Regions from separate parts of the Chitinophaga sp. NPDC101104 genome, predicted to be linked through region 2. Evidence: riboswitches for the same ligand, from Rfam matches in the RefSeq annotation. Region 2 holds a riboswitch; each other region holds the start of a gene.
The links. A riboswitch is a leader RNA that binds a small molecule or an ion and turns the genes downstream of it on or off. The one in region 2 is predicted to bind cobalamin.
Positions count from the first base shown of each region.

Region 1: it holds a riboswitch for cobalamin, as region 2 does, so the genes downstream of both, ACQKLP_RS02625 (TonB-dependent receptor plug domain-containing protein) here and ACQKLP_RS13945 (DUF5074 domain-containing protein) in region 2, are expected to answer to the same signal.
Region 3: it holds a riboswitch for cobalamin, as region 2 does, so the genes downstream of both, ACQKLP_RS07115 (ribonucleoside-diphosphate reductase small subunit) here and ACQKLP_RS13945 (DUF5074 domain-containing protein) in region 2, are expected to answer to the same signal.
Region 4: it holds a riboswitch for cobalamin, as region 2 does, so the genes downstream of both, metE (5-methyltetrahydropteroyltriglutamate--homocysteine S-methyltransferase) here and ACQKLP_RS13945 (DUF5074 domain-containing protein) in region 2, are expected to answer to the same signal.

Region 1 is NZ_JBNNSF010000001.1:600,652-603,855, reverse strand. It holds gene ACQKLP_RS02625 (TonB-dependent receptor plug domain-containing protein) at 1-1,240, opposite strand, end outside; cobalamin riboswitch at 1,346-1,551, opposite strand; gene ACQKLP_RS02620 (APC family permease) at 1,599-2,924, shown strand; gene ACQKLP_RS02615 (trans-sulfuration enzyme family protein) at 2,942-3,204, shown strand, end outside.
Region 2 is NZ_JBNNSF010000001.1:3,488,404-3,491,607, reverse strand. It holds gene ACQKLP_RS13950 (TonB-dependent receptor) at 1-170, opposite strand, end outside; gene ACQKLP_RS13945 (DUF5074 domain-containing protein) at 173-1,489, opposite strand; cobalamin riboswitch at 1,663-1,864, opposite strand; gene ACQKLP_RS13940 (lysophospholipase) at 1,945-2,781, shown strand; gene ACQKLP_RS13935 (acetyl-CoA hydrolase/transferase family protein) at 2,858-3,204, opposite strand, start outside.
Region 3 is NZ_JBNNSF010000001.1:1,722,636-1,725,839, reverse strand. It holds gene ACQKLP_RS07130 (FecR family protein) at 1-216, opposite strand, end outside; gene ACQKLP_RS07125 (RNA polymerase sigma-70 factor) at 303-863, opposite strand; gene ACQKLP_RS07120 (hypothetical protein) at 890-1,288, opposite strand; cobalamin riboswitch at 1,344-1,545, shown strand; gene ACQKLP_RS07115 (ribonucleoside-diphosphate reductase small subunit) at 1,685-2,656, shown strand; gene ACQKLP_RS07110 (ribonucleoside-diphosphate reductase subunit alpha) at 2,716-3,204, shown strand, end outside.
Region 4 is NZ_JBNNSF010000004.1:61,163-64,366, reverse strand. It holds gene ACQKLP_RS24030 (Y-family DNA polymerase) at 1-459, opposite strand, end outside; gene ACQKLP_RS24025 (hypothetical protein) at 503-721, opposite strand; gene ACQKLP_RS24020 (response regulator transcription factor) at 892-1,257, opposite strand; cobalamin riboswitch at 1,560-1,755, shown strand; gene metE (5-methyltetrahydropteroyltriglutamate--homocysteine S-methyltransferase) at 1,896-3,204, shown strand, end outside.

The DNA of each region.
Region 1 (3,204 bases), 2.9 Mb from region 2:
TGGCGAACACTTTGAACTTGTCCGAAAACACGTAGCTGGGATTGATGGTGTAGGTGAACTGGTTGCCGAACTGGCTGTGAAGGGTGTACCGCCCGCCGAGCTCCATGTTGAAGCCATGCAGGTCCTTGAGGAACAGGGCTACGTACGGACTGGTGGAATGCTGCTCCCGGGTACGGTATTTCACGTCTTTGAAGTTGGCGGTATCGGTGAGCTCGGACTTCCGGTATTCCGCGCCGGCCATCACCTGGAACCAGCTGGTAATGTCGTAATGACCGTACAGGTCGCCATAATAGGCGCGGCCGTCCGTAAAGGTCTTGCCCCAATCAGTTTCGTCGTCGCGGGTCACTTTCTGGTACGCGAAATTCCCGAAGATGGCGCCTTTCGAAAGGTCATATTGCGCACGGACGCCGGAATGCAGCGCGTTGGATTTGTTCTTGTTGAGCTTGCTGTCCACGAACGGGCCGCCGTCGAAACTGCTTTTATAATCGCTGAAGAACAGGAATGGCTGCAGGCGGAGGTTTTCGGTGGCCTGGATACCTACGGTGGCATTGAGGCCGTTGGATGTGTACCCGTCGCGGTCGAAATCGCCTGTGCCGGTCGTATCTGCCGCTTCGGAAATACCGTCGGTCGTGAAGTGGGTGAAGCTGATGTTGTAGTCTACATTGTCCTGCTTGCCGCGGAGGCCTGCGGAGCCTTTGAGGCTGCGGTTGGAGCCGTATACCAGGTCGCCGTAAACATTAACGGGCTTGGTGCCGCCTTTTTTGGTGATGATGTTGATCACGCCGGCGATGGCATCCGAGCCGTACAGGGTGGTAGACGTTCCCCTGAGGATCTCGATACGTTCTACCTGGTCGATGGGCAGGAAGCGCAGGTCGATGGCGTTCCCAGTAAGCCCGGTAGCGTCCGCTACGGGGATGCCGTCCATGAGGATGGTGGTGTACTGGGAGGTAGCGCCGCGGAAATAGACTTCGCGGTTTTTGCCGGGGTTGGAGAAAGCCCCGCCGATCACGATGCCGGCCTGCTCATTGAGCACGTCTGCCACGGTGCGGCCCGTGTTGTGACCGATGGTCTGGGGCCCGATGACGGTGAGCACTTTACCGGTTTCGGATTGTTTCTTGTTGAACTTGGTGGCGGTTACCACAACCGTGTTGAGTTGGGAAACCTGTGTGGAGTCTTGCGACTGCGCGGTGTGCCCGGCGGCGAGGATGCCGGCGGTCAGGACCAGGTGTGTTTTTTTCATGTAGGCCATAGATTGTAAAAAAATCAGTGGCGCCGGGGAGAATTGAAAAGTACGTATGATGGCAGCAATGCCGCATATGCCCTCCGCTTTTCACCCGAAAGCGCGGATTAAAAATGGTATGCGGCAGGTCTTCTGGCTTCGCCCGCTTCCCGGGAGGCCTTCCCGTTCCGATGTGCCGGAACAGTGGCTGGGGTCCTGGAAAACGTTAAATGCGGGCTTACAGCTACGGGGATAGCTCCGGATTTTCACCGGATTCCCTATTAATGCCGGCCCCGGAAAGGGACCTGGCAACCGTGTACCGGCCGCAAACCTACGCATATTTTGGTAAATACAGCGTTAATCGGTTATCTTGTATATCATGAGCATCAAACCGAAACTCGGGCCGTTCGACCTTACCATGATCGTAGTCGGACTGGTCATCGGGATGGGAATATTCCGCACGCCGGTCAGCGTGGCCCGCGAAACGGGCACGCCGCAATTATTCTATATGGTTTGGGTGCTGGGAGGGCTCGTTACGCTCTGCGGCGCCCTCACCTATGCCGAGATCGGCTCCCGGTTCCCCGTGGCAGGCGGGTTTTATAAAGTACTTTCGGTCGGTTTCCATCCCGCATATTCTTTCATGATCAACTGGACCCTCGTCATTTCAAACGCCGCTTCCATCGCGGCGGTTTGCATCGTGGGAGCGGAATACATCGGCCCCGTCATCCTCCCCGGACCGATGCAGCACGAAGGCGGGCGCAAAACCATCGCCATCACGGCCGTGCTCGTGCTATACATCATTAATATGCTCGGCATCCGTATGAGCGCCAGCTGGCAGAACGTGCTGACGGTTTTTAAAATGACCCTCGTGCTGCTGCTCTGCCTGGCGGCCTTCAGCAGCCATGTGGCGCCACCGGCCATAGCAGGCGTTCCGGTGGCGGAACACAGCTGGGCTTACATTTTCGGGGCCGCGCTCGTGCCGGTTTTCTTCACCTATGGCGGTTACCAGCAAACGATCAACTTCGGGTCAGACGTCCGCGAGCCGTCGAAAAACATGCCGCGCTCCATCCTGCTGGGGATCGGGATCATTTTGCTGTTGTACCTCACGGTCAATTACGCCTATGTGAAAGTGATCGGGTTCGAGCAGCTGAAAACCACCGAAGCCCTCGCCGCCCGGATGGCCGAAGCATTTTTCGGGGAATATGGCTTCAAGGTAACTTCGGTACTGCTGTTCTTGTCGGTACTGGGATACGCCAACGTCAACCTCATGTCGAACCCCCGGATGTATTACGCCATGGCCGAAGATGGCGTGCTGCCGGGCGTTTTCAGGCGGGTCAATGCCAAAACCCAGGTGCAGGAAGTGGCGCTCACCACCTTCGCGCTGCTCATCGTCGGCATGCTGTATTTCCTCAGCAACTTCGACAATATTATCCAATATGTCATGCTTTTTGACTCAATTGGCCTTGCTTCAGCCGCAGCCACGATATTTGTGCTCCGGAAGAAAACGGCGCACCTCGACGGAACGGGCATCTACAAAATGAAGTTCTACCCCGTCGTTCCCGCCATTTTCATCACCGTGTATTTATTCGTCACCGTCAATATTTTTATAAAAGATCTAAACCAGGCGCTCGGAGGGATGTTTTGGTTTGTAGCGGGGCTACCCATTTATTTTTTCATGCGCTATGCCGTACGGCGGCGTAGTTAGCGCTATCAGTTTGACATATGGACCTTTCATTTATAATAAACCAACTGGGTGAAGACCGGGAGCAGTATTTCAATGCCATTGCACCACCCATCATGCAAAGCAGCAACTTTGCGTTCAAATCGGTGGGTGAGATGCGGGATTTGTTGCGGGATGAATACAAAGGATTCCTGTACACGAGGGGCAACAACCCTACCATCGATATTCTGCGGAAGAAGCTGGCGGCGCTGGATGGCGCGGAAGACGCGCTGATCTTCGGCAGCGGTGCGGCGGCCATTTTCGC
Region 2 (3,204 bases):
GCGCCCTGCAGCGTCTGGCCCGGTGAAATCTCGCGGACGGGCCGCGGCGCGGTGATGTGGACTTCCCTTAACTCGCGGACCTTCGCTGAATCCATGCCCTGCTGCGCGGTAGCACTGCCTGCAAGCAGCAGGCAGGCTCCGGTACAGCGGATTTTCCAGTAGGATTTCATGGCTATGGTTGAATAACGGTCATGGCAGGGAAGTACCATCCGTCGTATCGGATCGTTTTCTTCAAGGCGCCGGTTTGGGCGTTGTAGAACAGCACGCGGTTCTCGCTCCCGGTATACGGTCCGTTGATCGTCGTGATCACGAGCTCATCGGTATGATGGTCGTAATTCACGCCGGAGCCGTAGAAATATTGACCGGCGGGCAGGGTGATGAAAGGCGTGGCCAGCGAAGCGGCGTTGCCCACCACATATCGGTACAATTTAGTGCCGTATTGCCAGTTGGCGGCGGGCTGGATGATGAAAATGTGGTCGTTGACGGTGGATGCCGCCATTTGTACGCTTCTCCACGCGCCGAAAGGGTTCACCGAAGCGAACGGCATTTTCACGGAATCTTTTACGAAAGTGGTGGGGTGAACGGACATGAGGAGGGAATCCTTCGCGCCGTAAATCCTCCCGTACTTTCCCGTCACAAAACCGACCGTAGCCTTGAAAGGCTTGCCTGCCACGACATACGTGGTGGCGTTGAGGACGATCATGCCGTCGTTATTGCTATGTGCGAACACGTAGTTCCCGGATTTTACCATGTTGCCGATGGCGCCCGATACGCCGGCGATCTTGCTGCCGATGGCGAGCGACGTGAGGTTGATGGGATAAATGCCGTCGTCTGCCCCGATGAGGCCACGCGTAGCGTCGAGCCCTACGAATGACATCGCTTTGCCGGAAACAGCGTTCTCCACGCGGCCGGTTTCCACGAGCGTGGAAGCGTCTGTCACCACCAGCGGGCCGCCGGCTTTCACGACCAGGTACAGTTTACCGTTATGGATGGCGCCGTATTGCAGGGTGTTCATCACGCCGCCGAGGCTTTTGCCAATGTTTGCGGCATGATATACCCAGGGCACGAGCGTATCCGCGCCGTATTTGTAAAACCATACGCTGCCGGATTGCGTGCCGAACCAGCCTTCGTTGAGGACGAGCACGCCGTTGGCGTATTGCCCGAGCACGGTGATGTTGTATACCGCGGAGTCTTTACCGTGGGGTGTGGAAGCGGCGAAAGTGATTTTATAGTCGCCATGCGCGCGGGGTTTGAAGGTGTAGGTGGCCTTATCGCCGATGGTTTCGCCGTTGAGGGACCAGCGGAAGGAAATCCCCGGGTCCTGCGTGAACTCGGGTTTCAGCTCGAGCTCCTGGCCAACGGCGATGGTTTGTTCCGGTTTGGCGATGTGGACGCTGGGGCCGGAGGGCCTTACATCGTCCGATTTGTTACAGGCGGCTACGGTAGCCATGAAGGCGAGGCCGAGCAGAATGCGTACATGTTGTTTCATATGTTGGTTTATTTGTTTTGAAACAACCATCCGGGAAGCACGCATCATACCCGCAAACAAGTTTGCAAGAGCACGACGCGGGACGATCCCAACGCGCATGGAGGGTTATACGAATAAGAATATAAATACCTGGTAAAAGGCTTTACATCCCTGGCTTTTCACCCGAAAGCGTTGAATGGTAAATACATGAGGCAGGTCTTCTGGCTCTCCTGCTTTACCGGCGTGCCTTCCCTTCTTTTGGAAAGTGGCATGCAGTGATGCCGGTAAATGCGAATGCAGGATTACAGCTACGGGGATAGCTCCGGTTTTGCACCGGATTCCCTTTTAATGCGCGCCCCTGGTGAGGGGTCTGCAACCAAATGCGATGCAAACCTACGGTGTTGGTGGGAATAAAACAAATGATTCGTATCATCGGGGTGTCCAACAAATTTGACTATTGCCCGTTATTAGTGAGTATGCAACATGATTTCACCTGGGAATTCAAGGGCCGGCGGTTCCACGGCATTACCTGGCAGCGGGAGCATTACGATCGGGTTATGGTCGTGATCCACGGCATCGGCGAGCACGTGGAGCGCTACGCGCCGCTGGCGGAATTTTTCAATAAGGAAGGGTACCTGGTAACGGGGATCGATCATTACGGCCATGGCAAAAGCGACGGCAAGCGCGGCGATGCGCTGAAGCTGGAAGAAATTTTCGATTACCTCGAAGCGTTCCTGCAATTTACGTGGGACGCGCACCCCGCGCCCATGGTACTTTACGGGCATTCCATGGGCGGTGGGCTCTTGACGGGCCTGCTTCTCCACCGTCAGCCCGATGTGCAGGCCGCCGTCATATCCGCTCCCGCGCTCCTCCTTCCGCAAAAGCCCAACGCATTCCTGCGGGGTATTTTGAAAACAGGCGCATCCCTCCTGCCCCATTTACGCGTCAAAACCCCGCTCGATATCCAAAAGATCTCGCACGATGCGAACGAAGTGGCGAAGTTTGAAAACGATCCGCTGCGCCACCCTTTCGCCAGTTTGCGCCTCATGCATATTATAGTGAGCAATGGAAGGTGGTGCCTCCGTCACGCCGATCGCCTTCAGATTCCTTCACTGCTCATGCACGGCAATGCCGATAGCTTCACGAGCGTAGACGGCTCTCGCCGGTTCGCGGAGATGGCCCCGAAAAAACTTATCACTTACAAAGAATGGGACGGCCTCTACCACGAAATGCACAACGAGCCCCAGCGCCCGGAAATCTTCCAGTTCATGGCAGGCTGGCTCAGCGCCGTGCAGTTACGTCCGTTGGATTAACATGCCGTTCCCGCAAATAAAAAAGGTGAAAACGGCCCGTTTTCACCTTCTGGTGTTATACCGAAAAATGATTGTTTCAACCCTTCCCCTTCAGGAACCGGTCGAAGTACGCACGGTCCAGCGCCTCCCGGTGGTCCGGGTGCGCGAGGCCGATGAGCGCCCTGGCGCGTTGTTTCAGGTTCTTCCCGAAAAGGTCTGCCGATCCGTATTCCGTCACCACCCAATGCATGTGCCCGCGGGTCGTTACCACGCCCGCTCCTTCCTTGAGGAACGGCGTAATGCGGGAAATCCCCTTGTTGGTGACAGACGGCAGCGCGATGATGGGCTTGCCGCCTTCCGACAGCGATGCGCCGCGGATGAAATCCATTTGCCCACCAATCCCCGAATACTGGTAAGTGCCGATGGAATCCGCGCACACCTGCC
Region 3 (3,204 bases), 1.8 Mb from region 2:
GTCTGAGGCTGCGGCGAATATGCGGCCCAGCAGTTCTTCTTTCCTTTCAGGAGGCGTTTCTGCGCTCCTGAACTGCAACGAACCTAATATTTCGTATTGCCTGGCGGCTTCGGGGAACTGCTTTTTCAGGATGTCCAGCTCCGGCCGCTCTTTCTCGGTGAGCCTGCCAGACAATTCCTTGCCGAGTAATTCCCAAAGCTTTTGTTCTTGTTCCATGCTGGAAAAAATCAGGTGGTTAATTAGTTAGACACGGTTTTTCGACCGTCCAGTTAAAAGACTTGAAAAAATATTTTGACGACCCGTCATTTACGGAGAAGGGGGATGCGGAACGGCTTGCGCAGGTCGATGGCGGAGCCGAGTTTTTTGAGGGCGATGGTGATCTGGGCGTTAACGGTGTTGACGGAGATATCGAGCACTTCGGCCACTTCGCGGTACGACAGCCCGTCTTCCTTGACGAGCTTGAAAATGAGCCGGCAGCGGAGGGGCAGCCCGTTTACCGCTTGTTCTATCTGGCGGAGGTTTTCGCGGCTGATGAGGGATTCTTCCGGAGACACTACGCAGGGCATGAGGGCGGCGTGCTGGTCGTCCAGTTCTTCGTGCGGGAAAAGCGAGCGGGATTTGTGGTTGAGGGCGGTGTTGCGGACGGCGGTGTAGAGATAGGTCTGGAAGTATTGGATTTCCAGGAGGCGGGCGCGGTTCTGCCAGAGTTTCACGAACACGTCGGCCACCACTTCTTCGGCTTCTTCGCGGGAGCGGACGAGCGCCGCGGCGAAATAAACGAGCCGGTCGCTGTAATGGGAAAAGAGCTGGCCGAAAGCCAACTGGTCACTGTTTTTCGCAATTCGGTCCAACAACTGCTCCATCCGCGGAATTTAACGTTACCTGCAAGTTACGGGAGGAAGCGACACGCTCGTGATACGATCTTCACATTGAAATCCTGTTTTTTAACCCTTTCCCGCGATTGCGGTTTTTCCACTTCCGTTCCAATGCGGGAACGTGGATAAGCCGGAGTCCTCACGGTCCCTGTTTTTCGGGTGTGGATATTGAAAAATGGAGATCGCTGCTCCGATACCTCCCATCCACCGGAAAGAAATGCATTTTTCCATGAATGTGCAAATAATTGGGTTTCAGTGCCCGGATCGACATACATTTTAACTGTGCTAATATGTGCCAGAAAATCAACACATTGTAAGAATTCCTCATAACAAATACCTGCATTTACGTGTGTAAAAGCCCCGATCCGCCGCCCCTGCGGCGTCTCCAAAGTTGTTGAGTTCTTTATCCACATATGGGGGTAACTTATGAATTTGTGCAGGGGGTTTGATCATTACATTTGCAGCAGTTCTTGACAACGATGTGCTGGCTTCCGGACGTGTCCGACGCGAGGAATTAAAAGGGAACCGTGTGCAAATCACGGGCAGACGCGCTACTGTAACCCCCTGTCAATGCCGGTTTCTACAAATTATGCCACTGTTCCGCGAAAGCGGGGCGGGAAGGCCCCCGGCAAGGGATAGCCAGGAGACCTGCCAGCACTTCGGACAACGTCAAAACCTTCGCGATCCAAGGTATTGGCTGACGGCCCCGCTACTTTCCTTACGAGGATGAGGGACCTTCGTCGCCCTTCGGATCACGTTCAATCACAAAACTGGCAACTAAAACTGGTTAACCATATAAAAAAACTTGTATGAATAACGAGAACGAGATATTACTGAAGGAAAACAAGGACAGGTTCGTACTCCTGCCCATCAACTACCCCGCTATCTGGGAACAATACAAACGCCATGAAGCCAGCTTCTGGACCGCGGAAGAGATCGACCTGTCGGGCGACCTGGCAGACTGGGCCAAACTGAACGACGGCGAGCGCCACTTCATTTCCCACGTACTGGCATTCTTCGCCGCATCCGACGGGATCGTGAACGAGAACCTGGCCGTGAACTTCATGAGCGAAGTGCAGATCCCCGAGGCCCGCTGCTTCTACGGGTTCCAGATCATGATGGAAAACATCCACTCCGAAACTTACGCCCTCCTCATCGATACATATGTGAAAGACCCCTCCGAAAAGGACCGTCTTTTCCACGCCATCGAAACCGTACCGGCCGTGAAGAAAAAAGCCGAATGGGCCCTCCGCTGGATCGAGAACGGTACCTTCGCCCAACGCCTCGTAGCGTTCGCGGCGGTAGAAGGCATCTTCTTCTCCGGCTCCTTCTGCTCCATCTTCTGGCTGAAAAAACGCGGCCTCATGCCCGGCCTCACCTTCTCCAACGAGCTCATCTCCCGCGACGAAGGCCTCCACTGCGAATTCGCATGCCTGCTGTACTCCATGCTCGAAGGCAAGCTGAGCGAAAAAGAAGTGCACGAGATCATCGCCGACGCCGTTACCATCGAGAAGGAATTCATCACCGAAGCACTGCCCGCAGCCCTCATCGGGATGAACGCCGACCTCATGAAACAATACATCGAGTTCGTAGCCGACCGCTGGCTCCAGGCACTGGGCGCAAGCAAGATCTACAACGCCACCAACCCCTTCGATTTCATGGAAATGATCTCGCTCCAGGGCAAAACCAACTTCTTCGAAAAACGCGTGGGCGACTACCAGAAAGCCGGCGTAATGGGCAACAAGGAAACACAAACCTTCAGCCTCGACGAAGATTTCTAGTTCATTCGTATAACCTCAATCAGCCATATTCATTTTTCACCCACTAAATTCATCACACTATGTTCGTTATAAAAAGAGACGGCAGAAAGGAAACTGTCAAGTTCGACAAGATCACGGCAAGGGTAGAGAAGCTGTGTTACGGACTGGCGCCGGAATACGTAGATTCAATAGATGTAGCGAAGAAAGTGATCCAGGGACTGTACGACGGTGTTACCACGAGCGAGCTGGACAACCTCGCCGCAGAGACCGCCGCCTCCCTGACGACCAAGCATCCGGACTATGCGCAGCTCGCTTCCCGCATCGCGGTGAGCAACCTGCATAAAAATACTTTGAAGTCGTTCTCCAAAACGATGAAGAAACTCTACGAATACGTTGACCCCAAAACCGGCAAAAACGCCGGTCTGCTGGGCGACGATGTTTGGGAGATCATCAAGGCGAACGCCGACATCCTCGACTCCACCATCATTTACGACCGCGATTTCGCGTTCGATTACTTCGGGTTCAAGACGCTGGAGCGCTCTTACCTCCTGAAAGTGGACGGCAAGATC
Region 4 (3,204 bases), on a different contig from region 2:
GGATTTTTTGACGGCGCGGTTGGCCATCTTGGCGAGGGTTTTGGTGGGCGCCACGCCTACGGAAACGGGCATTCCGACGTTGTGCAGCACGCCTGTGCGGATGGCCGCTGCCAGCGTAGCGGGGGACGCATGGCCCGTGATATCGAGGAAGGCTTCGTCGATACTGTAGACCTCCATTTCCGGCACGAAGCCGGCGAGCACCTGCATCACGCGCTGCGACAGGCTGCCGTATAAGGTGTAATTCGAGGAAAAGACCGCGACCTGGTTCCGCTCCAGCAGGTCTTCCATGAAGAAGGCCGGCGCTCCCATGCGGATGCCGAGGGCTTTCGCTTCTTCGGAGCGGGAGATCACGCAGCCATCGTTATTGCTGAGCACCACCACGGGGCGGTGAAGGACGGCGGGGTGGAAGAGCCTTTCGCAGCTCACGTAAAAATTATTGCAGTCAACCAGGGCGATCATGATGCTAATTTCATTAGCAAATATAGCTAAAAATATTGGCAAATCATCCGAAGTGCGCCACGATCGCATCGGCGATGCGGCCTACCAGTGCGGAATCCGGCGGGGTAGGGCCCTGAGAGATGGCGCGGAGGCTGTCTTCCTCGTCCAGCTCGAAGATCACCAGCCCGTCGCCCGTATCGACATGAAACGCCATGCCATAGCCTTTCACGAAAGGCTTCACTTCGAAGCGGCGCTCGTCCACCGAAATGGTAAAAATATCCATGGGGCAAATATCCGCCTTTCCGGGTATAAATACCTTATGCCAGGTGGTACGGGGTTGATGATACAAATGAATTGGTGTATGAAGATGGAGCGGGGGATTTCCTGACCGGCGCCGGTCACCTGCTGGGGGGAGCCGTGACCGGAGGGCCGGGTGAGGAAAGAAGAGGCGCGTCAGTTCACTAGCGCCTGGATTTTTGTGGTCAACTCGAGTGGACTGAAAGGCCTTATAATGATTTCTTCCGCTTCCATGCCGAACCAGGAAGAAATACTGTCCATAACGAAATAGGCGGGCAGTATCATGATAACAGGCAAACTACGCCGCCCGCGCTGGGCGCGCAATTGCGCTGAAAGTTCTTCTAAATGGGGGAAAGGCAGCTTCAGATCGGCGATCACCAGGTCGTAATCATACGTCCCCAATAACATGGCCGCTTCTTTTCCGTTGTATGCCAGATCTGCATGGTGTCCTTCCTTCTTAATGATCAGCTCTACTACATGGATCATTAATAAATCGTCTTCAATTACCAATATCCTTTTCATATACGAGTCGCTGTTGCCCACTGCAGCACAGGCATACGAAGGCCTGCCGCAAATAAAGCGGTACGTTAGGTACATGCTGCTAAAGTGGAAGTTTCAATAAAAATAGAGGCGAGTATACAGGTATACGTCTGAATCTTTTATATGGCTTTCCGGTAATATTCAATCTACTAGGTATAAGCCGGTCAGACCCAACTTTGCATATACTGTGCCAAAGTTTTTATTGGTTAATGCGCATTAACAAGCCCGGCGGATAGGTTTTGAATGCGGACATTCCTATCTTTGGTCCCGAGTTCTTTACCCAATTCATATTTTCCATAGCGTGGTAGCCGGCGAAAGCCGGATTTAAAAAGGAACCGTGTGCAAATCACGGGCTGTCGCGCAACTGTAAGTAACTGCCAGAGTTACCGCCCCAGGCGTTCATTGTCCTGACCTGAACAGGATGAGAAGAACGGCGGTAATGTTACAAGCCAGGATACTTGCCCGCTATGAAAGATCTTGCTTTCGCGATTTGAAGCAATGGTCGGGACCGTCATGGGCAACGTATGCCCCGCCGTTCCATGCCTACTCACATTTCCTGAAAGCATACGAAAACCGTAAGGAGCATTAATCCACATTAATGTCTTAAAAACGTTTTTGCTATGCTGAAACACACCCTCGGCTACCCGCGCATGGGAGCCCAACGCCAGCTCAAAAAAGCTTGCGAAGCGTACTGGCAAGGCCGCATCGGCCGCCAGGAACTGACCGTTGCCGCACAACGTCTCCAGGAAGAACAATGGCGCCTGCAACAGGCCGCAGGGATGGACCTCATCCCCTGCAACGATTTCAGTTACTACGACCATGTGCTCGACATGTCGCTCCTCGTTGGCGCCATTCCCGACCGGTACGCGCCCGTGGTCACAGACGTGCCGCAGAACACCGAAACCGATCTCGCATTCGCCATGGCACGCGGATGCCAGGAACATGGCCTCGATCTCACCGCCATGGAAATGACCAAGTGGTTCGACACGAACTATCATTACATCGTGCCGGAATTCCGCAAAGACCAGTCTTTCCGGCTCTTCTCCAACAAAGTCTTCAACGCCTTCGACGCAGCGAAGCACCAGCTTGCCGCTACGCCGAAACCCGTGCTGATCGGCCCCGTTTCCTACCTGCTGCTCGGCAAGGAAAAAGAACCCGGGTTCCACCGCCTCAGCCTGCTGCCCCGGCTGCTCCCCGTTTACATCGAAGCCCTCCAACGCCTGCGCGACCGCGGTGCCGCCTGGGTGCAGCTCGATGAGCCCTTCCTCGCCACCGACCTCCCCGAAGGCGCGGCGGAAGCTTACTGTTACGCCTACACGGAGATAGCGAAACATTGCAAAGGCCTCCGCACCATGGTGACGACCTATTTCGAAGGGCTCCGCGACAATGCGGGACTGGCCGCCTCCCTGCCCGTGTGCTGCCTGCATATCGACCTGGTGCGCGACCCCGCGCAGCTGGAACAACTCCTGCCGCTGCTGCCGCCGAAAATGTCGCTGTCGCTGGGCCTGATCGATGGAAGGAACATCTGGAAAAACGATTACCGCCGTTCGCTGCCGTTCATTCAAAAAGCGGTCAGCCAGTTGGGGGAAGACCGGGTGATGATAGCCCCGTCGTGCTCCCTGCTGCACACGCCGGCCGACCTGGAGCTGGAAACGCAGCTCGATGAAGAACTGAAATCCTGGATGGCGTTCGCCCGGCAGAAGCTGCAGGAAGTGGCGGAGCTGGACAGGATATTCCATGGCGAAACATCCTTGCTGGCGGCCAACGAAACGGCCATCGCCGCGAGGGGGGCATCCACCCGCATCCACAAGCCCGCCGTGAAAGCGCGCGTGGCGGCCATTTCGGAGCGCGATGCGCAACGGGCTTCCGGTTTCGTGCACCGGCAAACATTGCAGCAGCGCAGGTTCCGGCTGCCGATGTACCCCACCA